Regions from separate parts of the Lysinibacillus sp. NPDC059133 genome, predicted to be linked through region 3. Evidence: a T-box and tRNA genes for the amino acid it is inferred to sense, from the RefSeq annotation. Region 3 holds a T-box; the other regions hold tRNA genes.
What was found. A T-box is a leader RNA that pairs with one kind of tRNA and senses whether it is charged. The one in region 3 lies ahead of argS (arginine--tRNA ligase), so its partner is inferred to be a tRNA-Arg.
Positions count from the first base shown of each region.

Region 1: it has a tRNA-Arg gene. The T-box ahead of argS (arginine--tRNA ligase) is inferred to sense a tRNA for this amino acid. The anticodon was not compared.
Region 2: it has a tRNA-Arg gene. The T-box ahead of argS (arginine--tRNA ligase) is inferred to sense a tRNA for this amino acid. The anticodon was not compared.

Region 1 is NZ_JBHZDH010000003.1:24,632-34,580, reverse strand. It holds gene ACFXN8_RS02705 (helix-turn-helix domain-containing protein) at 1-187, shown strand, start outside; gene ACFXN8_RS02700 (MarR family winged helix-turn-helix transcriptional regulator) at 263-715, shown strand; gene racE (glutamate racemase) at 726-1,523, shown strand; gene rph (ribonuclease PH) at 1,655-2,404, shown strand; gene ACFXN8_RS02685 (XTP/dITP diphosphatase) at 2,406-2,999, shown strand; gene ACFXN8_RS02680 (metallophosphoesterase) at 3,012-3,515, shown strand; gene ACFXN8_RS02675 (protein adenylyltransferase SelO) at 3,647-5,107, shown strand; gene ACFXN8_RS02670 (DUF2639 domain-containing protein) at 5,591-5,764, shown strand; gene ACFXN8_RS02665 (YqjF family protein) at 5,826-6,527, shown strand; gene ACFXN8_RS02660 (SDR family NAD(P)-dependent oxidoreductase) at 6,594-6,923, opposite strand; tRNA gene ACFXN8_RS02655 (tRNA-Arg) at 7,139-7,212, shown strand; gene ACFXN8_RS02650 (hypothetical protein) at 7,991-8,416, shown strand; gene ACFXN8_RS02645 (IS30 family transposase) at 8,558-9,493, opposite strand; gene ACFXN8_RS02640 (hypothetical protein) at 9,688-9,949, shown strand, end outside.
Region 2 is NZ_JBHZDH010000009.1:116,577-126,525, forward strand. It holds gene ACFXN8_RS07515 (8-oxo-dGTP diphosphatase) at 525-992, shown strand; gene rapZ (RNase adapter RapZ) at 1,002-1,895, shown strand; gene ACFXN8_RS07525 (gluconeogenesis factor YvcK family protein) at 1,900-2,883, shown strand; gene whiA (DNA-binding protein WhiA) at 2,949-3,896, shown strand; gene ACFXN8_RS07535 (HPr family phosphocarrier protein) at 3,992-4,249, shown strand; gene ACFXN8_RS07540 (hypothetical protein) at 4,374-4,961, opposite strand; gene clpP (ATP-dependent Clp endopeptidase proteolytic subunit ClpP) at 4,994-5,575, opposite strand; tRNA gene ACFXN8_RS07550 (tRNA-Arg) at 6,088-6,162, shown strand; partial or broken gene ACFXN8_RS07555 (peptide ABC transporter ATP-binding protein) at 6,469-6,627, shown strand; gene ACFXN8_RS07560 (spore coat protein) at 6,688-7,302, opposite strand; gene ACFXN8_RS07565 (LemA family protein) at 7,514-8,095, shown strand; gene ACFXN8_RS07570 (TPM domain-containing protein) at 8,092-8,859, shown strand; gene ACFXN8_RS07575 (aminotransferase-like domain-containing protein) at 9,213-9,949, opposite strand, start outside.
Region 3 is NZ_JBHZDH010000008.1:118,054-128,002, reverse strand. It holds gene recQ (DNA helicase RecQ) at 1-151, opposite strand, end outside; gene ACFXN8_RS06860 (TcaA NTF2-like domain-containing protein) at 160-1,263, opposite strand; gene ACFXN8_RS06855 (helix-turn-helix transcriptional regulator) at 1,887-2,621, shown strand; gene ACFXN8_RS06850 (DMT family transporter) at 2,815-3,714, shown strand; gene ACFXN8_RS06845 (hypothetical protein) at 3,753-3,947, opposite strand; gene ACFXN8_RS06840 (hypothetical protein) at 4,028-4,186, opposite strand; gene ACFXN8_RS06835 (DUF6434 domain-containing protein) at 4,280-4,876, opposite strand; gene ACFXN8_RS06830 (MFS transporter) at 4,994-6,166, opposite strand; gene argS (arginine--tRNA ligase) at 6,338-8,011, opposite strand; T-box leader at 8,062-8,282, opposite strand; gene ACFXN8_RS06820 (FAD-dependent oxidoreductase) at 8,627-9,949, opposite strand, start outside.

The sequences.
Region 1 (9,949 bases), on a different contig from region 3:
CCGAGAACGTGAAATATTTGCGCTTTTATTAGCTGAAAAAACAACGAGGGATATTGCAGAGCAACTTGGTATTAGTGAAAAAACAGTGCGAAATCACATTTCCAATACAATTCAAAAGTTAGGTGTAACGAATCGATCTCAGGCGTTAATTGAGCTGTTACGCTTAGAAGAATTTAAATTAGACTAAATGGACACTTGCTATTTCAGAAAAAAAACGACAAAATAGAACTATTCAACGCATTTTTAGGAGTGAAATAGTTATATGTCGGATGAAGTAACAAAACACTCACCTGAAACCGTTGCAACGGTTGAAAAGGAATTACGCTATATAGCGGCGATTGTGAAGCAAAAAGGAAGAGAGATTGTTTCACAATATGCGATTACGCCGCCACAATTTGTTGCATTACAGTGGTTAGAAGAGCTTGGAGATATAACAATTGGCGACCTGTCAAATCGATTATACTTAGCTTTTAGTACAACAACAGATTTAGTGGACCGAATGGAGAAAAATGAATTAGTTAAGCGCGTACGTGACGAAAATGATCGTCGTGTCGTTGTTGTTCATCTTCTCGAAAAGGGCGAACGTATTATTCAAGAGGTTATTGAAAAAAGACAGCAATATTTGCAAGAGAAACTTGTTGGTTTTAACGAACAAGAAGTCGCGCAATTATCAAGCTATTTAGAAAAACTACATGTACACATGAAACAGGATTGAGGCGGAAAGTATGAATGCCCCGATAGGCGTTATTGACTCAGGAGTAGGCGGTTTAACCGTAGCAAAAGAAATAATGAAGCTATTACCAAACGAAACGATCTATTATATTGGTGATACAGCAAGATGTCCGTATGGTCCAAGAACTCGACAAGAAGTGCGGAATTTTACTTGGCAAATGGCAAAAGCACTAGAAAAAATGAATATCAAAATGCTCGTCATTGCATGTAATACAGCGACTGCAGTAGCACTCGAAAGTTTACAAAGAAATATGCCTTTTCCGGTACTAGGCGTTATTAATGCTGGCGCACGTGCAGCTGTAAAGAAAACGAAGCGACATGAAGTCGTTGTGCTTGCAACTGAAGGAACAATTAAAAGTGGAGCGTATGAGGAAGCCTTATTATCACTGAATACGTCAACTCATATAATTCCACTTGCTTGTCCAACATTCGTACCACTTGTAGAAAGTGGCGAATATAAAGGTGAATTTGCAAATAAATTAATTGCGGAAGGCTTAAAGCCGCTGAAAAATGAACAATTTGATACGGTCATACTAGGGTGTACGCATTATCCAATTTTGCAAAAACAAATTGAAGCTATTGTAGGAGAAGAAGTTTTTGTGCTATCTTCCGCAGAGGAAACAGCAAAGGATGTTCAGGAAATGCTTGCTTATAATGGCACTTTGGCTGAACCAGACGCTGTGCCTGCTCATAAATTTTATGCAACTGGTTCTGTTCCAATTTTCCGTTCGATTTCCGAAAGTTGGCTTGAGCAAGGTACACTCCATATAAAACGTATGACATTAAAATAAAAAATCAGCTTAGCTATGGGCTAGGCTGATTTTTGACGTTTTTAGCATTGTACATAGGGACTGAGTACTTTTTTGAAGGTCAAAATTATGTTAAGATGAGTGCGCGAAAGTTTTTAGGAGGAACGAAAAATATGACAAGATATGATGGTAGAAATGTAGATGCACTGCGTCCTGTGAAAATAGATAGTGAGTATCTATTGCACCCAGAAGGCTCAGTATTAATTCAAGTAGGAAATACGAAAGTGATTTGTACAGCAACGATTGAGGATAAGGTTCCTGGTTTTTTACGTGGACAAGGCAAAGGATGGATTACTGCAGAATACTCGATGCTACCTCGTGCAACAGCACAGCGTACAGCACGCGAATCATCTCGTGGTAAAGTCAATGGCCGCACAATGGAAATCCAACGATTAATTGGTCGTGCATTACGTGCAATCGTGGATTTAGAAGCACTTGGCGAACGTACTGTATGGATTGACTGCGACGTGATTCAAGCAGACGGAGGGACACGTACAGCTTCAATAACAGGAGCATTTGTAGCGATGACACAGGCAATTGCTAAGTTTGCTGAAGAAAAACCATTTAAAAAATTCCCAGTGACAGACTATTTAGCTGCAACAAGTGTTGGTATTGTAGAGGATCACGGGGCCATTTTAGACTTAAACTACGTTGAAGATGTCGCTGCTGCTGTAGATATGAATATCGTCATGACAGGAGCAGGACGATTTGTTGAGCTTCAAGGTACAGGTGAAGAAGCAACCTTTTCTCGTGAAGAGTTAAATGAACTACTGGAGTTAGGTGAAAAGGGCATTCAACAATTGATTGCACTTCAAAAAGAGACACTAGGTGAATTGGCTAACAAAGTGGGAGGAAATGAATAACATGAAACAAGTAGTAATTGCGACAAAAAATAAAGGAAAAGCAAAAGATTTCGAAGCGTTATTTGGACCACTTGGCTATGAAGTTGTAACGATGTTTGATGTTGCCCCGGATATGGAAATAGAAGAAACAGGCACTACCTTTGAGGAAAATGCAATCTTAAAGGCAGAAGCATTAGCAAAAGAGCTTGGTACAATTGTTATTGCCGATGATAGTGGCTTAGCTGTGGATGCATTAAATGGTGAACCAGGTGTGTATTCTGCACGTTATGCTGGTGATCATGATGATGAAGCCAACATGGTTAAACTACTAGAAAACTTAAAAAATGTCGAGGCTGAAAAGCGTACAGCACGCTTCTGCTGTTGCATTGCTATTGCAGGGCCTGATTTTGAAACGACAACTGTCTTTGGTACTTGTGAAGGTGTTATTGCACACGAAAAACGTGGTACAAACGGATTTGGTTATGATCCAGTCTTCTTTGTCCCAAGCTTAAACCGTATGATGGCAGAGCTAACAGCCGATGAAAAAGGAGCAATTTCCCATCGCGGGAATGCGATTCGTAAGTTGAAGGACCAATTACCTAATCTTATAAAATAAGAGGTGATATCCATGCAAATACTGGTCATGAGTGATACACATGGCGATAGTAATGTAATTGAAAAAGTTCGAGGCTTTTACCCAAAGGTTGATGCTGTCATTCATTGTGGAGATAGTGAGCTTCCTTTCGCCCATAAAGCATTGGAGGGCACGAAGAAAGTACGAGGAAATTGTGACATCGATAAAGCCTACCCTGATGAGGTAGTATTCGATTTAGAGGACGTCACAGTCTTTGTCACACATGGCCATTTATTCAATGTTAAAACGTCAATCTTGTCATTATCCTATCGTGCCAAAGAAGTAAACGCGCAAATTGCGTGCTTTGGTCACTCTCATATTCTTGGGGCGGAAATGATTGATGATGTGTTATTTTTAAATCCTGGGAGCTTATTGAAACCACGAGATCGTAAAGAAAAAAGCTTTGCCCTTGTAGAGGTTGAAGACACGTGTTTTGAAGTAAAGTTCTTTACGGATGATAATAGCTGTATTTTCACCCACAAGTTTATGCGAAAATGATGAAACAAAAACGCTTAAGTTTTAGAAACTCTAAGCGTTTTTTGTTTTATCCCAATGCAAATGGTAAAAATGGCTATGAATTGTTTATGATGAAATAGAAAAAATAAATATAAACGAACAAAGGAGAAAACATGGAAAATACAATAGGATGGAATTTTGATAATAGCTATACCCGCCTACCAAGCATTTTTTATTCATCAATCAATTTAAATCCAGTTCGTTCACCAAAGTTAATCATGTTAAATGAATCAGTTGCCAATTCACTTGGATTAAACAGCAATGCTCTGAAAAGTGAAGAAGCGGTAGCGATTTTTACGGGTAACAACAACCCGACCGGAGGCTCACCCATTGCACAAGCTTATGCAGGGCATCAATTTGGTCACTTTAACATGCTAGGAGACGGAAGAGCACTGTTATTAGGTGAACAACTAACGCCAGCTCATGAACGCTTTGATATCGCACTAAAAGGCTCAGGAAGAACGCCTTATTCACGTGGCGGAGATGGCAGGGCTGCACTTGGTCCAATGCTACGTGAATATATTATGAGTGAAGCCATGTATGCACTTGGCATTCCAACTACTCGAAGCTTAGCTGTCGTGACTACAGGCGAAACGATCGTCCGTGAAACAGAGCTTCCGGGCGCAGTTTTAACACGTATTGCAAGCAGTCATTTGCGTGTTGGAACCTTCCAATATGCAGCGAACTTTGGAACGGAGGAGGAGCTAAAAGCATTGGCAGATTATGCTTTAGAACGGCACTTTCCCAATGTTGATAAAGCTCAAAACCGTTATATAACCCTACTAGAGGAAGTTATAAAGAAACAAGCATCTCTTATTGCAAAATGGCAGCTAGTTGGTTTTATTCATGGGGTCATGAACACAGATAATATGACCATTAGTGGGGAGACGATTGATTATGGTCCTTGCGCTTTCATGGATACTTATGATTCAGGGACAGTATTTAGCTCTATTGATCGACAAGGACGTTATGCATATGGTAACCAGCCTAATATCGGAGGATGGAATTTAACACGATTTGCCGAATCATTAATACCGTTAATCCACGAAAATGAGGAAGATGCTATACATTTAGCTCAAGAGGCTCTAAAGCAGTATCCTCAGTTGTATTATGCAAACTGGATAGCAGGTATGCGAGCAAAGCTTGGGATGTTCAACGAAGAAGATCAGGACATGGCACTCATTGAAGAGCTTCTAAAGTTAATGCAGCAACATCAAGCAGACTACACGAATATTTTTATCGCATTAACCTTTAATAAATTTGATGACTCGACGTTATTTAGTACAAATGAATTTAAAGAATGGCATAAGAATTGGCTTGCAAGACTAGAAAGACAGCAAGAAACAAAAGACATGTCTCAACAATTAATGCGCGATCATAATCCAGCAGTAATTCCACGAAATCACCGTGTGGAAGAAGCATTAGAGGCTGCTGTTGAACGGGAAGACTATAGTGTAATGGAGCGATTACTAGAAGCTCTTGCTCAACCTTTTGCGCATTGTAAGGAGCAGCAGGAATATGCAACATTACCAACACCATCTAACCAACCATATCGAACGTTTTGTGGCACATAAGTTGAAAACCGAGGGAATAAAGTTATATTAAATAAAATATGGCTCTTCGGCAAAGTGAAGGGTTGATTTCCGTTCCGACTGGGCGCTTTGTTGTTGCTGTCGCTACGCTTTCGCACAGAGCAAAGCTTCCTGGGGGCGTCCGATGAGCCGCTTGGGCCAACACGATGTTGGTCACGAAGGCGTTATCACAGGACGGTGATGGTTTTAGCCTTCGTTCCTCAATTTGCTAATTCCCAAGGAGTCGCCCAGTCTCCACTCCAATCAACTAATTCACATAGTATGTATCTTATGTACGAAAGCGAGTAGCCTGAAACGGAAATCACCCTTATTTAAAGAGCATAACATTCACCAAAATTACCTTGGCCCATTTTGGTTTTCAACAGTATGAAACGAAGGATAATTTCTTCGTTTTTTATTTTTTGGAAAAATTGTCACTACATAAAATCCTGAGCATACGCTATGTAAGAGTATTAGTGAAGGAGAATGTGTACAGTGCATAAGTATTCAAAAGGGTGGTTTGTGAAGCAACTTCGAGATCATGGTATTTTGGTGCATCCACAATTTAAAAGTCATTTAGGCAATTATAAAGAATCCGAACTGCGCAATTTATATTATCGATATGTTGAAAATGAAACGTTGGATTCAGAACAAAAATAGTCATGTTCGTTTGAATAACTCCTTTGTAGGAAAGAATTTAACTACAGAAAGGAGTTATTTTATGTGGAGTAAATCATGGGTTTTGACGCAGATTTGGCAAGATGTGTTGTTCTTACACTGGCCAGTACCACCTAAGGATTTAGAGCAGTACATTCCGCAAGAGTTGCAACTGGATCTCTATGAAAATAACGCTTGGCTTAGTGCTGTCCTTTTTAAAGTAAATGGACAACGACTAAGATTTCTACCACCATTCCCAGGAGTAGGTTCCCATTTGCAGCTTAATGTCCGGACATATGTTACATATAACGGCATGAAAGGTATCTATTTCTTTAACTTAGATGTTACGAATCATTTTATTGTTCAACTAGCTACAAAGGGCGGTTTATCATATCGCCATTCAAAAATATCTATAAAACAAAAAGAGAACCATTTTTCGTTTACAAGTTTATATCACGGTGCACCGGATGAAAGGTTGAAAATTTCATTTCAACCGATTGCTAGTGAAATAAGTAGTTCTACCTTTGATAAATGGTTAGTGGAACGTTATCACTCTTGGTCAAAATGGAAGAGCTCTCTATTTCGCATAGATATAGATCATATGCCATGGCAGCTACAACGAGTCCATATTAACATTGAAAGCAATACACTAGCTCCATTTGTGAAGGAATCTATACAGGGCATTCAACCCATTGCCCATTATTCAAAGAGTAAAAAAGCTAGAATTTTTTCACCAAAAGTGGAAACCGGATTCAAAAAAGCTTAGTGAATCTGGTTTGCTTTTTTTCATTGGTGTTCGGACACCCGCTGAAAGAAGTTAAATTTGTTTGAATCATATCATTCCATTCCATTCGTCCAATTTTATGTCATAAAGAGATTTATGTTGAAATTTACCCGCATTATTAATTAAAATATGGATAGTACCAAAATGATCAACTACTTTTTGCAATAAAGAAACGATGTCCTGTTCTTTTGTAACATCTGTTTGAACAAATAGAACAGAATAACCTTGCGCAAGTAAATCTTTTTCTAATTGCAGCCCTAATTCTTTATTTACATCGGCAATAATAACTTTGGCACCATTTCGTGCATACGCAAGCACAATGCCTTTGCCGATTCCTTGTGCACCGCCAGTTACGACGACAACTAAATCTTTAAACATAATAGCTTCCTCCAGTTTTATTGCTTTTCATTATTTTAGCAAAGAAAAGTTATTAGAAAAAAAGAGTAGCGAGAGGGCATAACGGGGTATATGAAATCATATAATATTATTATGAGGCAAACCTTGCCTTCATAGTAAAATTAATGTTGACTTTATCGTAAAAAGAACATATAATAAATATTGTCCTTGATATGGACTACATAAAATAACATCATGTCTCAGTAGCTCAGCAGGATAGAGCAACGGCCTTCTAAGCCGTCGGTCGGGGGTTCGAATCCCTCCTGGGACGTCTAAAGGTTCAGATAGATTAAGTTTGAACCAACTGAAAAGCGCTTCAAATCCTTTATTATCAAGGGTTTGAGGCGCTTTTCCTTTTTTTGAGAATTCGTTAGAAAAGGATAGAAAATGAAAAGTTTCTACACATTTTCTACACAAGAAAAAGTATCACGAATACGCTTCTAGTCTGTTATTGCACTAAGCCGCTAAAAGGTTAAGTTAGCAGTAGTCTCATTAAACCACTATTCTTGAATGCCATTCATCATTCTTAATGAAAAAGTTTGTAATTTAGAAGCAGTGGAGCGAGAAATGGAAAAGTGGATTGAATATAACCAAAGGCTCGTAAATTAATTTCCGACATTCAGTTTTCTAGAACTTCTAGGCACAAGTTATAAGTTCGGTGTGGTATCACTTAGGAGAACACAAAAAGAATTTATAAGTGATAACCCGGAAGCTACACCTGCCAAAATGGAGAACAATTAAAGTATATGACAGATGTTTGCGATATCACAGATTTACAGGCAAAACAAAAAAATGGCTGTTTTCTAAAAGATTGTTTCTATTCCACTAACGGTGCAGTTAAGTTGAAAGAGGAAAAAATTACATATATAAAATAAGGCAATACATTGTTAAGATTTGATAGGTAAAGTATTCTATGGAATGAAATTGGAACGGTGGCGTTTCTCCAACAAGTGAGGACGTTTTTTTACTAACGAAGCAGTGTACTTGAAGAAGGACTTAAACAATGAGGAGTTAAATAAAAGTCACTCTAAAACAAGGAGTATGTGAAAATGAGTATAGTAACCTATATTGGTTTAAATTTTTCAGTAAAACTTAATGAGTATTATACGGGGGATGAAGTTGAAATTAATTATGTTTTCTCGGATGAAGAAGATCGTGATGTAGTTAAACAGAAGCATTTTACTACGCCTTATATTTATGAAGTTTGTGAGAAAGGTAACCATATTTGGCAAATGAATGAATATCAAAAGATTCATTCACCACATAACTATGAAAAATCCAAAAAGACTTTTCTCTATTTATGTCACTTACTAAAAGAGTTGCTTCCACAAGGTGATTATTGTGAAGTTTATATTTGTTGGTTGGGTGAAGAAGATGAAGAGCGTGAGGGTGAGTTGAAATTTAATTTAAATAATCCACAGATTGAAGCAATAGATATTTATGAAAAATACTTTATCCGAATGGAAAACTACTAAGGATTATATATTAACTACTTTTGTAGGAGGATTACTATGTTAAATTTAACGGAATATTTGTACAAAAAGGTAAAATCGATTATTGAAAATTGGAATGAGGAAGGAATATATGCATTATCTTTTTTTGTATATGATGATTTGTCAAATTAAGTGCAACAATTGCTCATTAAAAGCCTCGTTTGCAGTTTTCCAACCAAGACATTTTCTTGGTCGGTTGTTGATATAGTTTAATGATTCTGTTAGTTCTTCTGGTGATACTTCTTCGAAATTTGTTTGCTTAGGGAAGAATTCTCGAAGTAATCCATTCCCATTTTCGTTACTTCCACGTTGCCAAGAAGAATAGGCGTCCGCAAAATAAACATCAATTTTCAAGTCTTTTTCTAACACTTTATAGCAGCTAAATTCTTTACCTCTGTCTGTTGTGGCTGTTTTTATAGTACCTTTTGGTAATTTAGTATGAAGAAGACGTACTGCTTTTTCCATTGATTGAGCTGAGCGATCTGGTATCAAAAAGCCAACATACCACCGTGTCATTCGCTCAATAAATGTTGCTACAGAACCTTTTGCTTTCCCACGTCCAGATACAACTGTATCTAACTCCCAATGTCCAAAGGTTTCACGTTTACGTACTTCTTTTGGGCGTTTAGAAATTGGTGTGCCAATGTTAAATCTTCCCCTTGTTTCGCGGGGTTTTTGGCGCTTTCCTTTTTGACGGAGAACGGTTATAGGCACTTCTAAAAGACCATCGTAAATCCAGCGATAGATGGTTTTAAAACTCAGTTGTCCTTGATACAAGCGGCCGACAATTTGTTCAGGCGACCAAGTATCCCGCAACTTTTCTTGAACAGCTTCTTTTACTTCTGGCGTACATTTTGACTTGGCACCACAGTTGGATTTATTTTGGTGGTAACGTACTTGCGCTTCGTCAGCCGTCCTACCGGCGTGGCGTTTTATTTCTCTGGAAATCGTAGAAGGTTGACGATTTAAGAGTTTCGCTATTTTACGAATCGAATAATCAAGTTCCAGGTATGTTTCTATTTTTACACGTTCTGATATGGTAAGATGGGTATAGCTCATAACGATTCCTCCGTTTGAATGTTGGTGTGGTAACTACATTCTACACGAGGTCGTTATGGGCTTCCTTTATATTGACTTCTGGGTGTTGCACTTAATCTTACAATCCGTCATTTCCAAAAACTTTTTCTTGTCAAAATACAAATATCTGTTCTAATGCAGTTACAAACAAACGTTCTTATCCAGAGGAGTGTGGAATGATGAAGGAACAATTAATAAAAGCTATGAAACGTAACCAATTAGTAAACATGATGTATGTATCGAAATCAGGTGTCGTCTCAAAAAGGCGGATAAAGATCATTAAGATTTTTGGTGATTCATTTCAGTTTTTTTGTTTTACAAGGTACAGTGATAGAGCAATGACTAAAAGATTTTATTGTTCTAAAACGGAAGAAATTCCAATTAATGAAACAATGGATCTATATAAGGTATGTACTGAGCTGTTAGATAAATATTTTG
Region 2 (9,949 bases), on a different contig from region 3:
ATGTCATTTATATAAGTTGATTGGAGTGGAGACTGGGCGACTCCTCGGGGATTAGCGTCACAGATGAGACCCTGGAGCGAGCAACGCGAGTGAAGCGGCTCATCGGACGCCCCCAGGAAAGCGCCCAGCCGGAATGGAAATCAACCCCACATTATGGTGATGATTCTCTTTGATTAGTTTTTAAGGAAAAAAATACAATTTTAATACGGTCTTAATATAGTTGTAACTTGAATGACATATAAAAGGTGTAATATAAAAAGTGTAATTAGCAATCCCCCTTTTATTTTGTTTAGTAGGTTGTTTCCGCCAAATAAGGTGGAGCAACCTATTTTTGTTGTAAACGGAAATTTTGAATTTTTTTGTGGCGGAGTTTCATATGCTTGAGTAGAGGTTAATAACAGGTTTCCCCACATGTATCGGTTAAGTTAAAATTGCAATGCACCTAAAGTTTAGAATTGAGGACAAACCTTGTTTGGTCTTGCTATAATAAAAGGAAGAATGCAAAAGAGATTAGAGGTGTGCCTATGCAAAGAATTGCAAATTTAATAGCTGTAAAAGACGGTCAAGCATTATTACTTCAGAAGCCTAGACGTGGCTGGTACGTAGCTCCCGGCGGTAAAATGGAGAGCGGTGAGTCCATTTATGAGGCTGCTGTACGTGAGTTTAAAGAAGAAACAAATGTCACACCGATAAATGCTCATTTAAAGGGTGTTTATACGATGATTATTAAAGAAAATAATAAGGTAGTGGACGAATGGATGCTTTATACATTTGTTGCAAAGGATATAGAAGGCGTACCGTTTAAAGAAACTAGAGAAGGCAAACTCGCATGGCACCCAGTAGAGGATTTGAAGCATTTGCCAATGGCTGAAGGTGATCGAACAAACTTACAATTTGCTATCTCACAATCAGGCATTCAGTACGGTACATTTGAATATACGACTGATTTTGAATTACTTCATGAGAAAATACAAATATCAATAGAACAATAAAGGAGCTGCATGACAGTGGTGGTTGAAGGCCCAAAAGGTACACATGAATTGGTTATTATTACAGGAATGTCTGGAGCTGGGAAAACAGTAGCTATTCAAAGCTTTGAAGATTTAGGGTATTACTGTATTGATAATTTACCACCAGCGTTACTCACAACATTTTTAACCCTACTAAGGGATTCGGGTAAAAATATTACACGTATAGCAGCTGTCATGGATATGCGTGGCGGCGACTTTTTTGATTCTCTTATTGGCGCCCTCGACCATATACTTAAAGAAGGCGATATAGTTGCACGAATTTTATTTTTAGATGCAGATGATGCGGCTTTAGTTAGACGTTATAAGGAAACAAGACGTGCCCATCCATTGGCTGTAAATGGGTTGCTATTAAATGGCATTAAACAAGAACGCAAGCTTTTATCGGAAGTAAAGGGTCGCGCTAAATTTGTCTATAATACATCTAATATGAAGCCTAAAGAGCTACGTGAAAAAATCGCAAAAGAATTTGCAAATGATGCTAATAATATTTTCTCAGTAAATATCATGTCTTTTGGATTTAAGCATGGTATGCCGATTGATGCCGACTTAGTGTTTGATGTTCGTTTTTTAAAAAATCCATATTATGTAGAGGAGCTACGTCATAAAACAGGTTTACAAACCGAGGTATCTTCTTATGTGCTGGCACTTGAGGATACGCAAACACTCATTCAAAAACTTACGGATTTGTTTGAATTTATGATTCCTCTCTATAGACAAGAGGGCAAATCGCAACTTGTCATTGCTTTTGGATGTACTGGAGGACAGCATCGTTCGGTAACATTAGCGGAATATTTCGGGGCATATTTAGCTGGGAAGGAAAATACCGTTATTACGCATCGCGACATCAATCGTAGAAAGGATTGAGTGAATGGGAAAGAAGCGAACAAAGCTTGTTGTAATAGGTGGTGGTACAGGGCTTTCTACCTTAGTACGAGGGCTCAAGCACCACCCATTTGATATTACAGCAATTGTGACAGTAGCAGATGATGGTGGTTCTTCAGGACGCTTACGAGATGACTATGATATTCCACCACCTGGGGATGTCCGTAATGTTATCGCAGCGTTATCGGATGTTGAGCCGCTTGTAGAGCAAATGTTTCAATATCGATTTTTAGCATCGGAAGATTTACGTGGTCATTCATTAGGTAATTTAATGCTGACGGCTTTAACAGATATTACTGGTGACTTTAACCATGCTATTAGTGAAATGGGAAAGGTTTTAAAGGTGCATGGTCGCGTCATACCAGCAGCCAATAAAAAGATAAATTTACATGCAGAGCTTGAGGATGGTTCAATCATTGAAGGTGAATCTAAAATTCCAAAGGCTAAAAAACGAATTAGTCGAGTTTTTTTAGTGCCAGAAAACGTGAAACCGTTACCAGAGGCTATTCGAGCAATTCATCGTGCTGACTATATTTTAATTGGTCCAGGAAGTTTATATACAAGCATTATTCCAAACCTCCTTGTAAAAGGAATAGGAGATGCTGTTGTAAAGGCTAAAGGAAGAAAAATTTATGTTTGTAATTTAATGACTCAAAAAGGTGAAACCATTTCCTATACAGCCGGTGATCACGTTAAAGCTATATATGAGCATGTTGGAGACTCCTTCATTGATTCGATTTTAGTAAATGATGTAAAACTTCCTCATCCTGTAAAGGAGCTCTATAAGGAAGAATGTGCTGAGCCAGTAACATTCGACGTTGCCAAGCTCGAAAGTATGGGATTAGAAGTTATTAAACGAGATATTGCCACGATTCGCCCAGATGGGACGGTTCGTCATAATGCGGCAAACGTTGCAAACTGGCTTGTAGATTATGCAAATATCTATGAGCAAGAGATTCGTGAATTATAAAGCACTTACTGTATATGATAAGATGGACATATACATAGAACAAAAGGTTGAAAGGAGGGCGTGATATGTCTTTTGCTTCTGAAACGAAAAAGGAATTAACTCAAATAGAAGCGGACAATCATTGTATGAAAGCAGAAGTATCTGCCCTAATTCGTATGAATGGTTCATTATCCTTTGCTAATAAACAGTTAAGCTTAGACGTACAAACTGAAAACGCTGCAATCGCAAGAAGACTTTATACGATTATGAAAAAGCTGTATCCATATAATGTAGAGTTACTTGTTAGAAAAAAAATGCGTTTGAAAAAAAATAACGTATATATTTGCCGTGTAAGAGAAGGTGCGCGAGAGCTACTAATAGACTTAGAAATCATCTCAGACGACTTTCAATTTAATCATACTATTTCTCGGGAGCTCATTAAAAAGAGTGGCCAAAAAAGAGCGTATTTACGAGGAGCATTTTTAGCTGGGGGCTCTGTCAACAATCCGGAAACATCAGCCTACCATTTAGAAATTTATTCATTATATAAAGAGCATGGCGAGGCTTTAATGGATTTGATGAATGAATTTGAGCTAAATGCAAAAACAATTGAACGAAAAAAAGGCTTTGTTACTTATTTAAAAGAAGCGGAAAAAATTTCTGATTTCCTTAATATTGTTGGAGCTCATCAAGCCATGATGAAGTTCGAAGACGTTCGTATATTGCGAGACATGAGAAATAGTGTTAATCGCATAGTTAACTGTGAAACAGCGAACTTAAATAAAACAATAGGTGCCGCATTACGTCAGGTAGAGAATATCCGATTTATTGAAAATTCAATAGGTCTCGATCAATTACCAGAAAAACTTCGTGAAATAGCGCGATTACGAGTAGAATATCAAGATGTAACGCTGAAAGAACTTGGTGAAATGGTATCAAGTGGAACGGTTAGTAAATCAGGTGTTAATCATCGATTACGGAAAATTGATGAAATTGCCGATGCATTAAGAAGTGGCGAAAAAATTGGTGGCTAAATTTTCATACTTTTCAGGTACGTATTGTTCTTTTGCTCGTAAGTAAGGTAAGATAAAAATAATAAGATGAACGGTAGTAAAGGGGAGTTTTGAGAATGACCGAGAGAAGAGTCCATGTAAAATTAAAATTAGGACTACAAGCTAGACAAGCAGCGCTATTTGTACAAGAAGCAAATCGTTTTAGCGCAGATATCTTTCTTGAGAAAGACGAGAAAAAAGTAAATGCTAAATCCATTATGGGTGTTATGAGCTTAGCCATTGCAAAAGGAACAGAGGTTGTCCTTAGTGGTGAAGGTAACGATGCTGAGCAAGCGGTTACAGCATTAGCAACACTAATCGAAAAAGAAGATTAAAAAACGTATAACGTAAAGACTGTCCAAGAGGGAAATCTTCCATCTTGGGCAGTTTTTTTGTTTTTGCATTGAAAAAACAGGTCCTCTCACATTTGATGGATATTTGTACAATCTAAAATGAAGGTCAATGCCATGGCACTTCGATCGTCGAGGTGATGGATGATAGAAAGATTGAAGTGATGGAAAGAGAAGGCCTGGGCGGAGCAGAAGGGCTGAAGCGACGGAAAGAAGAGCCGCAACGACGGAAAGAAAGGGCAAAGCGACGGAAAGAAAAGCCGAAGCGACGGAAAGAAAGGGCAAAGCGACGGAAAGAAGAGTCAAAGCGACGGAAAGAAAAGCCGAGGTGACGGAAAGAAGAGCCAAAGCGACGGAAAGAAGAGCCGCAACGACGGAAAGAAAGGGCAAAGCGACGGAAAGAAAGTGCCGCGACGGAAAGAAGAGCCGAAGCGACGGAAAGAAAGGGCAAAGCGACGGAAAGAAAGTGCCGCGACGGAAAGAAAAGCCGAAGCGACGGAAAGAAAGTGCCGTGACGGAAAGAAAAGTCAAAGCGACGGAAAGAAGAGCCGAAGCGACGGAAAGACAAGCCGAGGTGACGGAAAGAAAAGTCGAAGCGACGGAAAGAAAAGTCGAAGCGACGGAAAGAAAGGTCAAAGTTGTGGATAGAAGAGTTGAAATGGTGGATAGGCCCATCAAAGCAAACAAAAAAAGACATCTCAGAAATAAATCTGGGATGCCTTTAATTTATTATTTACGTTCCATGATTTGGTCGATTAAGCCGTATTCTTTTGCACGCTCTGCAGTCATGAAGTTATCGCGGTCTGTATCTCTTGCAATGACTTCAAGTGGTTGACCTGTGCGCTCCGATAAAATACCGTTTAATTTTTCACGTAAGAATAAAATACGTTTTGCAGCGATTTCGATTTCAGTTGCCTGACCTTGTGCACCGCCAAGAGGTTGGTGAATCATTACTTCAGCATTCGGTAATGCGAAACGTTTACCAGGTTCACCAGCAGCAAGTAGGAAAGCGCCCATAGATGCTGCCATACCAATACAAATTGTTTGTACTTGTGGCTTGATAATTTGCATTGTGTCATAAATTGCCATACCAGCAGTGATTGATCCGCCTGGTGAGTTAATATAAAGAAAGATATCTTTATCTGGATCTTCTGCTTGTAGGAATAGAAGTTGAGCAACAATTGAGTTAGCAACGTTGTCGTCAATTGCACTTCCTAAAAGGATAATACGGTCTTTTAGTAGTCGTGAATAGATGTCATACGCACGTTCGCCACGACTTGTTTGTTCAATAACTGTAGGAATTAAATTCATGTTAAATCCTCCTTAAAAAACTAAATTCGAATACTTTTGCTGAAAACTTCCATTGTATTTCAGCTGTATACTTATCATACACATTATAGTCAGGGAAGGTCAAATATTAACCCTGTTAAAGTGAAATAAATTAAAAAAATTCGCCTTGGCTTAATTGTTACTGTCGCTTCGCTTTCGCACAGAAAACATTTGTTGCTGTCGCTTCGCTTTCGCGCAGGTAAACAATGCGTCAAGATTTTGAATTGTGCCCGCACAAAAATTCCTTTCTAATGCGTGACATACGCTGTAGGCTGTATTTTCAATTAATAGGTATTTTGACACTAACTGAATGAAAATAAAAAAAGTTTAAATGTTTTACATTCTATAGTTGAATTATGAGCAATACGTTTGTATAATTGATAAGGTCATAAGTTAAAGTACAGTACACTATTTTGTCAGGTATGCTTCCAATGAGGATTATCTACATCTTGCTTTTCGTAAAGCCTAGTGGGTACTTTTTTTTGTGTTCAATTGCCCTCGTGGTGTAATGGATAACACGTAAGATTCCGGTTCTTGCACTGGGGGTTCGATTCCCTCCGAGGGCGCCATTTTACTGATTTTGATATACTTTTATAACCCAAATTCTCCTAATAAGTAGTTTAGCAGCCTGCTTAGTGGGGAAAAGAGAGGGTAAATAATGGGAATGTTGCCTAATAGGCATTATTCCCGCATTTGTTCCTTTCAAACCTTCAAAAAAGCAACAACTCCAAATTATTTTTTAGTGAACATACTGTACGTGAAGACTAGTTATACTAGTCGAAAGAAAGAATCCTATCTGAGGGGATTCTTTTTTTTTTGCATCAAACATGAATGTTTGGTGATATTTTCATTTATTTAGTCTGTTTTTTGAAGACGAAGGTATAACCATGATCGTGGTAACACATGAAATGGGCTTTGCCTGTGAAGTTGTAGATCGTGTTGTCTTTCGTGGATGGTGGTATATGGTCGAAGAAGGACCGCCGAGAGATATCTTTGGTAATCCGCAAAACCCGAAAAGCTTTATAGCTCATTAAACAAAAGCAGCCCCTCTGTGATAATGCACCACAAAGGGGACTGCTTTTGTTTTTTTATAATTAATGAAGGGGGTTTGTTGTAGTGCCGTATGCATTAAGCATTGTATGCATATCTTGTTGAGAAAACTGAGGTACTTGATAGTAGCCATGCATATTTTGGTAAATAGATAATTCGTATGCCATTTCAATACAGTTGGGAATACTATCTGCAATAACACGTCTGACAACTGGGTTTGTAGTTTCTGTTGCTGCTGCAGTCATACCTTTTGCTACACCTTTTTGAGCCCCAAGTAAGAAGCCAGAAATAGCTTCATCGTTGAGTTCACTTGCATTTTGCATAGGCTTTTTAGGTTGGCCAGGGTTTATTCCGTATTTGAAATTATTTCCTGTCTGCATTTGATAGCGACCTGTAGGAACAGACGGATCATGACCTGTGTTATAAGATTCCACAATAGTGTTATACATACCTAATGTGAAATTATATTGGCTATCCAAAATGCTAAGCAACTCTGTGTCCTTAACATGTGGACGTAAAACAATGGATTGATTCATACCAGCAATGATTGCACCGATTGTTTCATGCAAGTCCATTTGTTCATGTCCACCATGATTTAGGCTTTGTTGTTGGTTGGTTGATGTTTGGCTTGATGATTCGTTATGAAACGATTGTGTCAAGAAAAGCGCCTCCTAAATATCATAGTTTGTTACAGTATTAAGTATGGCACGTTAGATAAATTTCATACGGTATTAATGCATTTGCATATATGTAGAATAGAGATGTTTTTTTGTTGCACATTAGTGGTAAGGAAAAGAAAGGCTCATCACCAAAATAAATAGTATTTCTGATTTTAAGTGATAGCTAAAAGAAGGCGAAGGTGGTTTTAAATTGAAAAGATTATTTGGACCTATCGGGATTATCGTTATTATTTTAGTTGTATTGGCCTTACTATTTATTCCAAAATACAATAGTCTTGTAACGGCCGAGGAAAGCGTTGATTCGAAATGGGCTCAGGTTGAAAATCAGCTGCAACGTCGCTACGATTTGATTCCGACCCTAGTAGAATCTGTAAAAGGATATGCCAATCATGAAAAAGAAGTTATCGCTAGCATTACAGAGGCACGCGCACAAATGGGAAGTGCACAAAGTCCAAAGGAGCAAGCGGTTGCCAATGATGCATTAAACGGAGCACTTAGTCGATTGCTAGTAGTCGTAGAAAATTATCCAAATTTAAAGGCAGATGCAAATTTCCGTCAATTAATGGATGAATTAGCGGGGACAGAAAACCGTTTAGCTGTTGCCCGGGAAGACTACAACAATGAAGTGCAGACTTTTAATAAAACAGTCAAACGTTTTCCAGGCAATTTAATTGCGGGGATGTTTGGTTTCGAACAGAAGGAATACTTTAAAGCAGCTGCGGGTTCTGAAAAGGCACCGTCTATAGATTTTAGCGGTTCAGGTAAACAATGATGAAACGGTTGATGATCCAACTTGCTATTGTTGGTTTCATATTTATCTTATTTATTAGAACGGCAGATGCCGCAATGCCCGCGCCAATGAAAAATACGTATATTCATGATTTTGCCAATGTTTTATCTGCCTCCGTGAAGGAAGAGCTTAATCATTATTCAGAGCAGCTAGATAAAGGTACAGGTGCTGAAATTATGGTCGTAACAGTAGATAATATTAGTGGCCAAGAACCAAAAATGTATGCTACAAAAATGATTCGCTCTTGGGGTATTGGCGATGCCAAGAAAAATAATGGTGTGTTAATTTTAGCAACGTTTGGGCAGGGGGAAGGCAATAATGATGTTGTTATTGCTGTAGGTCAAGGTCTCGAAGGGGCATTACCTGATGGCAAGTTGGGTCGCATTTTAGATTCGGCGTTTTATCCAAATGCAAGTGCTGGAGATATGGATAAGGCATTTAAAGCAACGTACGCGGAAGTATTTCAAAATGTCGCGCAAGAGTACAATTGGGATGGAGAGATGCCTGAAAATACAGCTGACAATGAAGAAATGCCAACGTGGATGATTATTTTAATCGTTATCATAGCACTTGTTATTTATACATTTATTTCCAATGGTAGAGGGGGAGGACCTCGTTCAGGTCGACGTGGCGGTTATCCAGGTGGTTTTGGTGGCGGCTTTGGCAGTGGCGGATCTAGAGGCGGTGGTTTTGGCGGATTCGGAGGAGGTTCATCTGCTGGTGGTGGAGCAAGTCGGAAATTTTAATATATTATATTCAAAAGTGAACTCATTGTAGTTCACTTTTTTTCTGGTTTAAAAGGGATTTTCACCAGAAAAGTACGCGCTGCCAATGAAACTAGCAGTCAAGTAGAACGTCGATGTAGAATACATGGTGAAGGATAATAAAGGCCGTGGTTTTCAAAAGGAAGAAAACAAAATCGAATTCTACAATGCAATGCTAAAATTCTTAGATAGCCATCTAAAAAAATAATATGAAAGAAGACTGTGTAGGAGGTAAGTTTCTTGCACAGTCTTTTTCTAGTTTTGATGCTCTAATTAAAGGATTGATACTAAAAATTGTTTATGCCGCTTCCGAATGTGTAGTCAGGACTTAGCTATTATAAGAGCTGAAAACTATTTCGATATATATCATTTTTCTTACTATCAATAAATGTGATACATTGAGCAAGTTTTTCTACTCCAGTATGAATTTGATTTTCCTTAACTTGAGAAATGCTTAATCGAATCAGGTTTTCTTTTTTATATTCGGGTAGGAACATTCTAGTTGCATCATCTACAAGAATATTTTGTTCTTTTAACAAATTGACAGTCTGCTTTGTAGTCACTTTCTCAGGGAGAGCGATTGTAAGATAGAATCCGGAAGAGGGCTTCGTATAAAGCGTATTATTTGGTAGCAATAACTCACAAGCTTCCTGCAGACGTTTCATTTTCCTATAATACAGCTCTTTTATTTTTTTAACATGGCTATTCATCATTCCATTTTTTAAATAAATCTCTAATGCTCCTTGAGAAAGAACAGAACTATTAAAATCAGCAGTAAATTTATAGCGTAAAAAATTGTTACTCATTAATTTTGGAAGAACTAAAGACGCAACTCTTAAACCAGGTAGAAAAACTTTAGAAAAACTTTTAATATAAATAACTCTGCCAGAAGGATTGTACGCGAATAATGGATCTGATTTAGTATTTGGATCCAAATCCCCTAAAAAGTCATCCTCAACTATATATACATCGTATTTTTCTGCTAATTCAACAATTCTTTTTTTCTCTTTATTCGTATAGCTATGTCCAAGTGGATTATGAAACCTCGGAACAATATAGAAAAACTTAATAT
Region 3 (9,949 bases):
GAATTTGATAGCAAATTGATTTACCTCCGCCAGTTGGCATCACACAAAGACTTGATTGACCTCGTAATGTTTGTTCAATAATTGGTGCCTGTCCATTGCGAAATGAATCATAGCCAAAATGATGTTGTAGCATTTGTCTTGCTTGCTCCATCCAACTTTTCACTCCTCAGTTGTTAGACGAATAAGTTGATACTCGCCCTGTTCATTTTTATTTATTTCATATACCATCATAGAGTTCGCAAGTGCCTCTTGACCAGTAGAATTTGTTAGAACATATTCCGTTTTGGCACGAACAACAATAGTTTGTCCTTTCATACTGATGTTTTTAATCATCGTATTAGAAAAATAAATTTGCGCTTTTTTGGAACCATAATACGCAACCATATTATCTAGTGTACTTTGTAAATCGTTTGTACCTATGAAAGATTTCATGACACTAGCATCATGAACCTCAACAGCTGCTTTTAAATGCTTATGAAACGTATCTAAAAATAGCTTTATTTCATCGGCATTATGAGCAAAAATGTTCTTTCCGTATTGCTCAATAGCCTGCTGGACTTCTTCCTTGTCGCTCTTTTCTATATACGGATACAAATTTTTGGCTTGAGCTAGTCGATTACTTGGCTTCATACCAACTTCACACCATTCATCCAATAACATCATTATATCTTTAAATGGCAATATAAACGGCTGTGATCCACCGTTTTCCTTGCGTTTCATATAGATGCCCACAAGTTCACCATTCTCCGCTTCTAGAACAGGACTCCCTATACGTATATTTTGTTCAGCATCTATGTAATAAGCTGCTACTCGGTCACTATATTTTTGAATGATGTGTGGTAAGCTATCGACATAAACAGCTAACTGATTTAATTCTCCATTATAGACGGTCGGCACCTTTACCGATGCGTTATATGGTACTTCCAAAATCGCTATGTTATAAGCAGTCGATAAATAGTGCACTTCAGCTTCCATCAGTTTATCATGATTAAATTGTACAAGCGCAGTTGGCTTTGAAGCCACGAGCGCCCCATTCGTCACAATATACAGCTTACCGTCCTCTTTTTTAATAATAATTCCTGCACCGATTCCGTTCTCCCCAACTACTTTTACTTCCGGTACAATTTTTTCTTGCTGCTTCGTCACAGCCTTTTCCGATTTCATATCGGTCTTTTTACTTTGAACCACCTCTGCCAATGTTTCATTGCCACAGCCCGTTAAAAGTAAAGTTGTTGCTCCAAGAATGAGCATCTTTTTCCACATACGTTCACCAAAACTTTCTTTCTACATCTTCCTATTCTATCATAAACAAGGTTACTCTACGTTTCAAGTTTACATAATAATATTATTATGCAATATATATTATAAAAATACCGCTCTCGCGTTTTATTAAATTCGTTTTACCTATAAAAAACGACTCTTTTTTAGCTTTGCAATGAAAAATGACTTAAAATTGGCGGTTAAAATATTATAAAAAAAGACTGTTTTCTCAAAGATTGTTGCTTCTGGTTTACTATCTTTTTCAACTACAGCATCCCTTTAGTTGAAGATTAGAACTTGTAGGATTATTTTCTTGTTCCTATTGACGTAAATTCCTTTCTATTTGTCATAAAAGCACCTCTATTTTGAAATATCTGCCACATTTTTATTAACTAAAAGTCCTATCTATATGCGGATTTTAATAAATTCGTACCGTTTATAAAAAGTTGCACCATTTTACCCCTTTGGATATGGTTATCTAAAGGGTTTTTTAAGTGCAAAGGGATCATTTGAATAAAAAGATGGATAAAAAAACTATAGAATGACAATTAATTGTTCCATTAAAAGGGCTTTTAATAGAACAAAAACTTATTGACTAACCCTAAAGCATGTAGGAGGAATTGAAAATGGAAAATATTAGAGAAATTGTAGCAGAAAGAAGAACCTATACACCTAACCAAAACACTCATTCCCATTGTTATGCTCAGTTAATTTTGCCTCTCCAAGGAGAACTTTATATTAAAGCAGGGGCACAGGATATTCAACTAGACCACCAAACATTATTTTTCATTCCTCCCGAGTGTAATCATACTTTTCATTCAGCTGTACGTAATGAGTTTTTGGTTTTAGATATTCCTCATTTTATGCTAACTAGTAGAAACTTATATAATAAAGGAGTTTCCTTTAAATTTGATAATCAATGGAAAGGAATTCGATATCTTATCCTGAATGAAATCGATAAACAATCTTTACAGGGCTCTGCTCTTAAAGACCTATACCCCTATATTTCACATTATTTACTTCAAGAACAACAACCTAAATCTATTAGGTATATCCACGAACATTACAATGAGAATATTACGGTAAATAAACTGGCTTCACTTGAACATTACAATCGTACATATTATTCGGATTGGTTTCTAAAAGAAACTGGGAAATCCCCTTCAGTATATATACAGGAAGTTCGTTTGAATAAAGTAAAAGAAATGCTACGGAATACAGATTTACCCATTTTGCACATCGCAATTCAAGTAGGTTTTGAACATCAATCTTCCTTAACACGTTTATTCCAAAAATATGAGGAAATAACACCAAGCCAATTTCGAAAAAAATATAGAATTTCGGGAAAATACCCCTTATAAATTTGTATAAACTAAGCAAATACTGAAATTCGGATAAAATTATTCTGAATTTCAGTAAAAAACTGTTATCCGATGTTTGTAAAATTTTAATATGGACTTGGTTAAAGGCCGAGTTACTTCTTGATACCTGTGGTTCTTTCTGTAATCACAGTTCTTTTTTTGAGAAGTCACTTAACTTAAAAGGAGCAAAAAGATGGAAACAGTATTAGGTTTATTTTTTACACTCTTATGGTCATCTGCAGCGATAGCTACAAAGTTTGGCTTAAACTCTACCACGCCTTTGGTATTGGCAACCACTCGCTTTTTAATCGCTGGAGGTTTACTATTTCTGTATGTTTATTTGTTTAATAAAAAATATCCTTGGCCTCGGTCACAGGAATGGATCCCATTAATTTTTTTAGGGTTATTGAATACAACAATCTATCTGGGTGCAACCTTTTGGGCATTGAATTATGTATCAGCAGGCTTATTTAATTTATTTGTTACAACAAATCCTTTTGTGGTTGCTTTCCTGTCCTCTATATGGTTAAAACGAAGAGTTCATTTACAAGAATGGATAGGAATGGTCATAGCAGCATTTGGTTTGTTAATTGGCATATGGCCATCTATCACAACCAGTGAGGCTAGTGTATATGGATTAATTATTTTGGGACTAGGAATGGTATCAATGGCGATTGGAAGTGTTTATTTTAAAAAAATCAATTTAAATCTTCCGGGTATTGTCATTAATACTTGGCAAGTGTCTATTGGTGGAGTTGTTTTAATACCTATAGCTTATATTCTCGAAAAAGAAAATTTTTTTTTAAAATTGGATTATTATTTGCTTGGTTCGTTAATTTGGTTGGTGTTCATTATTTCAATCGGCACAATGTTGCTTTGGTTTTATCTGTTGAAACAGGATACGGTAAAGGCTAACAATTGGTTATTTATGACTCCAATTTTCGGATACATATTAGCTGCTGTTTTTTTAAATGAATCTATTACTATGTTTGATATTACAGCAACAGTATTTGTGGTAATGGGATTATTATTTTCAGGAAATATAGCCATCCTCCCCTATCAAAAAACTCCCAAACAGAATCCGAAGAGTTAGTTATGATTCAAGGAGTAAAAATATAAAATAAGATTTGGCTAGTGCTTTCTCCATTTTATAATAGCTTTGTTTGGTAATAACTCAGTCTTTACTTTTTTTAACACTATTGCAATTGGGCTATCAACAAGCACTTCAACTGATACTTCAACAAGCTCCTTATTTATTCTTTGATTTTGGATATGGAAAACGTGAACTTCTCGTTCTAACATTCCAGTACCAATACCCTTGGTCAAAATTATGATTAACTCATTTTTTCCATCTTTATTGATGTCCTCATAGATAATTTGAGGTGACCAAGTAGGACTTGTTGTATTTATCCAAAGGTCTTGTAAGGACACCACCTTTTAGCATAAAGGGTAACATCTGCTTTATCAGATTTTGTAATTTCCTCATATTCATTTATCATTGCTTTTGTTTTTGATAAAACGGTAAAAAGAGATATGGCAATAATTAATATAAGAACTTTTTTCATTAGAAAACACCTCATATTTAGGTGTTCTCTATAATTGTCTGTTTATTCCACTAAACTGTACCGTTAGCTCAATAAGAAAAGCTACCTTTGACTTCAGTAGCTTGATCTTAAGCTCTTGCCAACGTTAGCTGAATATGTATATTTATTGTTTCCAGGTAGTTTCTTGATTTTATTCCAAGCTTCAATCGCTTCTTCACGGCTTTTCCCTTGATTTTTCGGGTCAGAAAAAAAGTCACGAATGAATTGATTATATTCAAATTGAGGTGCAATGCTTTTCTTGTATGTAGGGTTTCTCTTCCGTTCTTCCTCCTCATCCCAAGCGTCTACGACATCGCGATAAGTTTTTCCGACATTGTTTTTAATATAGTTTTGGATATAGGTGGAAAAATGAAATTTAGGGATTACTGTCTTAAAAAACGCCCTTACATTTTGACTACAACGATGATCTTCTGTAATGACTGTATCAAGACTTAAATCTACTTGCTGTTCTTTCTTCTTCGCTATTGATTTTCTGACAGGCTTTTTAATCTCTCCCGTCTGTAGAAATATTTCAATCCTATTAGAAATCTCTATTTTAGAACCAGTAGCACTTATTCCGTTATTTCTACAAAAAGATTGTAATTCTTCCTTTAACCAATAGAAATCGTTAAAACTTTCTATACTTAATTCTTTCGTTAAATTAGGTCTCATCAATTACCTCCATATTTACTTACTCTACATTACGGAACATTTGTTCCTATTTAGCAAAAACAATCACGAAAACAACCTTTAAAAAAACATGCGCGTACATTCGCGCATGTCTCCACATTATTTTTTCTTAAGAAAAAGGATCGTAGCTAAAATGCCTAGCATTAATGTGATAAAAATTGTATAGGTAAATGTATGGTTACCTGTCACATCATAGCAATAACCGATGAGTATAGGGATAATGGCGCTTATCATGAAGCCGCCTGAAAGCACCATAGATGACCAACTATTTGCCTCTTCGTCATTTCTTGCCTCATCCAATGGTAACAATAAACCGATTGGAAATAAGCCGCTTAATACGATACCTATAATGAATACCGCAATCCATAACAAAGTTCCCGAACCTACCCATAACAACACAAAGCCAATAATGCCAAAGACCCCTAAAGAGAAAAGCCAGCCGATTCGACTCGACCATTTTTCCATTAGTATGGGGACCAAAATATTCCCAATCATTTGTACAATAGACATAAATGTTAGCATAGAGCTTGCAGCGCCAAGGGAAAAGCCCTTATCCTGTAACATCGGTGCTAGCCAGGACATCATTGAGAAGAATAAAGATGTTTGTAAGCCAAAGTAAATTAAAATGGTCCAAGCACGGACATTTCTCCACGGATTTCGTGCAACTTTTTCCGTACAACCATCTGTCTCTGGTAGCTCTTGTTTTTGGATAACCAGGAACCATATGCAAAGAGCAATGATAGCAAGCATTGCCCAACTGCCAAGCGCCATCGTCCAGCTCTCATGAAAATGATTATAAAATGGTAATGTTAGTGCAGCACTCAATGTTGCCCCTGTTCCTATGCCAAATGAATAAATACCTACCACCGTAGTAAAACGGGTCGGGAATTTTTTCTTGATATAGGCATTTAATATGGGTCCAATAAGGGCAATGGCAAATCCTGCCGCAAAGCTTGTGACTACAAGTAGTACATAACTTTCTTTTAAAAAGCGTAGCCCATTTGCTAATGCTAGGATGATTATTAAGAGCGTAATAGCTGTTTTTGTTCCGAGTTTTCTTTGTAATGGAACTGCGAATGGTGCAAAGAGTCCCATACAAAACACCGGAATAGATGTTAAAAAGCTCATTTTTGTATTTGATATATGGAGTGATTCTAAAAGTACATTAAATAGTGGTCCTATTCCTGTGACTGCTGGACGCATATTGAGCGCAACCAAGAAAATACAAACAACCACAAGTACCATGGAAACGCGCCATTGCTTTTTCTCCATTCTTTCTAAAAACCTTCTCTCTATTTATTCGGTTAAAAATTCAACGAAATTTGCTAGACCTTTGAATTCCCACTATATCCTTTTACCATTTTTTCTAGTAACGGTCAATTTCATGGACATTACTATTTGCAGGAGGTAGCTAGCATCATGTCGTAGATACGCTATTCATACTTACATATTGTTAGGTGCTGCGATGCCTAACAGTGCTAACGATTCTTTTAATACAACGGATACACTTAGACAAAATGCTAATCTTGATTTTCTTTGGCTGTCATCGACCAATACTTTATTTTGCGCATAATATTTATTAAATTGGCGCGCTAATTGTAAGGCATATTTAGCAATTTGTGATGGATCTGCTTGTTCAAAGGCGGTAGCAATTACTTTCGGAAACTGTTCCAGTAATAAAATAACAGGCCAAGCTTGCTCCCCTAAAGCTTCGAACGATACCTCGTAACTATGTTCATCTGCTTTTTCCAAAAGAGATGCAATACGAGCATACGTATATTGAATATATGGCCCTGTTTCACCTTCAAAATTCATCATGTGCTCAATGGAAAACTCAATATCATGAAGACGATCATTTTTTAAATCATTAAAAATGACCGCTCCCACACCTACCTGTTGTGCGATGCTATCTTTATGCATTAGATTTGGATTTTTTCCCTCGATATTTCGCTTCGCTGTAGCAATTGCCTCTGTTAGTACATCTGTTAATAGAACAATCTTGCCTTTACGCGTCGACATTTTTTTACCCTCTTTTAGGATCATTCCAAAAGGTACATGCTGCAAATCTTTTGCCCAAACATATCCCATCTTCTCAATGACCTTAAATAATTGGTTAAAATGAAGTGATTGTTCATTCCCTACAACATAAAATGATTTTTTAGGGTCATATTGTTGTTGTCGATAAAAAGCTGCTGCTAAATCACGTGTAGCATAGAGCGTGGCACCGTCAGTTTTTGTTATTAAGCATGGAGGCATATTGTCTATTTCAACGACATGAGCCCCCTTAGATTTCACAAGTAGCTCTTTTTCATCCAACTCTTTAACAACAGCAGCCATTTTGTCATTGTAGAACGCTTCCCCAGTGAATGAATCAAAGTCAATGCCAAGCAGTTGGTAAATGTTCTTGAATTCTTCGAGTGATGCATCTCTGAACCATTGCCAAAGAGCTAACGCCTCTTCATCCCCATCTTCTAATGCTTTAAATGCGGTACGTGCCTGTTCATTAAGTAAATCATCCTGCTCCGCTTCTTCATGGAACTTCACATAAATTTTTAGCAGTTCCTCTATTGGGGCAGCTTCAATCGTTTTTTGATCTCCCCATTTTCGATAGGCAACGATTAATTTCCCGAATTGTGTTCCCCAATCACCCAAATGATTAATGCGAATCGCTTTATAGCCGTTTTTCTCGGTGATATTTGCCAAAGCATTTCCGATCACTGTAGAACGTAAATGCCCCATAGAAAAAGGCTTCGCTATATTAGGTGAAGAAAAATCCAACACTACATTCCCTTTTGACTCCTGCTTGGTCCCGTATAAATTTTTTTCTTTTACAATTTGACTAAGGACTTGCTGTGTAATCGTTGGCTGACGGTAAAATATATTAACATACCCACCTACTACTTGAACCTCTTGTATTAAGTCACAGTTTACATTGTTTTTTATGTCGGATGCGATCGTGTGAGGGGGCTTTCTTAATTTTTTTGCTAGCGTAAAGCACGGGAATGCCACATCCCCTAAGTCCAAATTTTTCGGTTTTTCTAGTAAATTTTGAATTTCATTGACAGACAGCTCGTTGTTTAATGCTACAGCGATGCTTTTCGCGATTTGTGTATTCATGTTCATTCTCCTCTCAATTCGAAAAAAATAAAAAAGCCCCCGTCTCTAAATATAGAGACGAGAGCATAGTTATCCCGTGGTACCACTCTAGTTGCCATATAAATATGACCACTTTCCATTGTTAACGAGGTGACTCCCCGATATTCTCTACTACTAATTCGAGAATCTTCTCCAAAGTGCGTTTCATTTATGGCATCTGCATTAGGCTCACACCATCCCTAATTCGCTTTCCAGTAACTCCATAAACTACTCTCTTTATCTTAGAATTTAACTGTAATTTCAAAATATTGTATAACGGTTCCTTTTTTAAGTCAACTGTCTTTTAATTTTAAATTTACCGAATCGATTCCAATAGAACACTTTCGGTGATAGGGCATTACAAGTACACCACCAGGTACAGCTCTAAGTGTACCAATGGATGTTGGTGTGTCTAAGGACTGACGACAATTTAACATCCTAAACGGAAATCAAGATGCAGTGTCAGTATTCAAAATCTAAGATAATGGTACAGTTGCTAATTGAACTAATTTTCCTTACTTCAGGTACAAGGTCTCACAGTGCTTTGATTCTCATCTACATCATTAATGCCTATAACTTAAGGAAAAAGAACATTCCTCACAAGTGGGAATGTTCTTTTTCTTCATAATGGATGACATCAGCCATAATGGCATACATCTCTTTTAATTTTAGTTCCTTGTTTTCAGTAAATCTTTTTGCTAATTTTTCACTGATAACCCCTTTTTCAATCAATAAATCCCAATTGTTATCACTTGACTTGCCTACTAATACTTCCGTCAAGAATTCTGCAACTTCATCTCTTGTAATTGGGCTTTTTTCTTTTTTAGCTACTTTATAGATAACGGTATCTAGCTTATCGCCTAGTACTTTCATCTTCTCTGGACTAACACGTTGAATGCCCTCTTTTAGCATTTTCGCAAACTTAATCTTTGTTGCTGAATCTTCAACATGTAAGTCATTCGAATAACCACCAACTACGAGGCCGTAATTGATTAATGTTTGAATGGATTTATCATACCATTCACCTTTATATGGATAATCCATATTAAAAGGATCTACAGAAGCCCCTTGTTTTTTTAAATCTTCCCTTAAGGTATTGATAAGCTCTTTGTTCTTGCTCATTGCTCTAAAGGTTACGTCATCTTTAATCGCTAATGCTGCTGCTGCTCCTGCTGCTTGTCCAGTCACCATACCCGTTGGAACGACACGTGCACTTCCCGCTGCAAGCGATGAATACCCTGCAGAACGACCCACTACAAGCAAGCCATCGATTTCTTTAGGCACTAAAGAACGGAAAGGAATGGCATATTGATTTGGAGCCGAAATAACGTATCCATAATCGTGAGGCGTTTGCGCTTGTACATCAACTGGGTACGCAGCTAAGCCAATGCTATCCCAATGATCACTATTCTTCCAAACATCGGACATCGGTAATTGGTATTCTGCCCAAATATGTCTTGTTTCGCGGACGTATAGTTCCTCCGGATAGCTCACAACTTCTGCATGTTCAAAGCCAGGAAACTTCTTTTTCAAATATTGTAAAATATAGTCTGTCTCTTTCTTTCCTTTTTCAATCGCTTCTTGTTTTGAACCTTCATTCAAGCCATCAATTCCAAAAATTTGTAAAGCATTAATGTAATATTCATCATCTACTTTTGCTAAATTCAAGCCTCGTAATCTCGTACCTTCTTGTACTGGCTTATAGTCATCATGAAGTTTTGTAAACCCCCACATAACTGAATCATTCAGGTGAGCACCACCAAAAGTATTTGAGTTTGCTGCTTTCTTCACCTCAGCCCAATCAACATTTTTCAAATGAATCATCAAGGTAACAGCCATTCTTTTATCCTTGATGCCAATATCTTCTCCACCCATGAAAAAAGGAACTTTTGACATTGCAGCAAAATCAGCGTCCTGTGT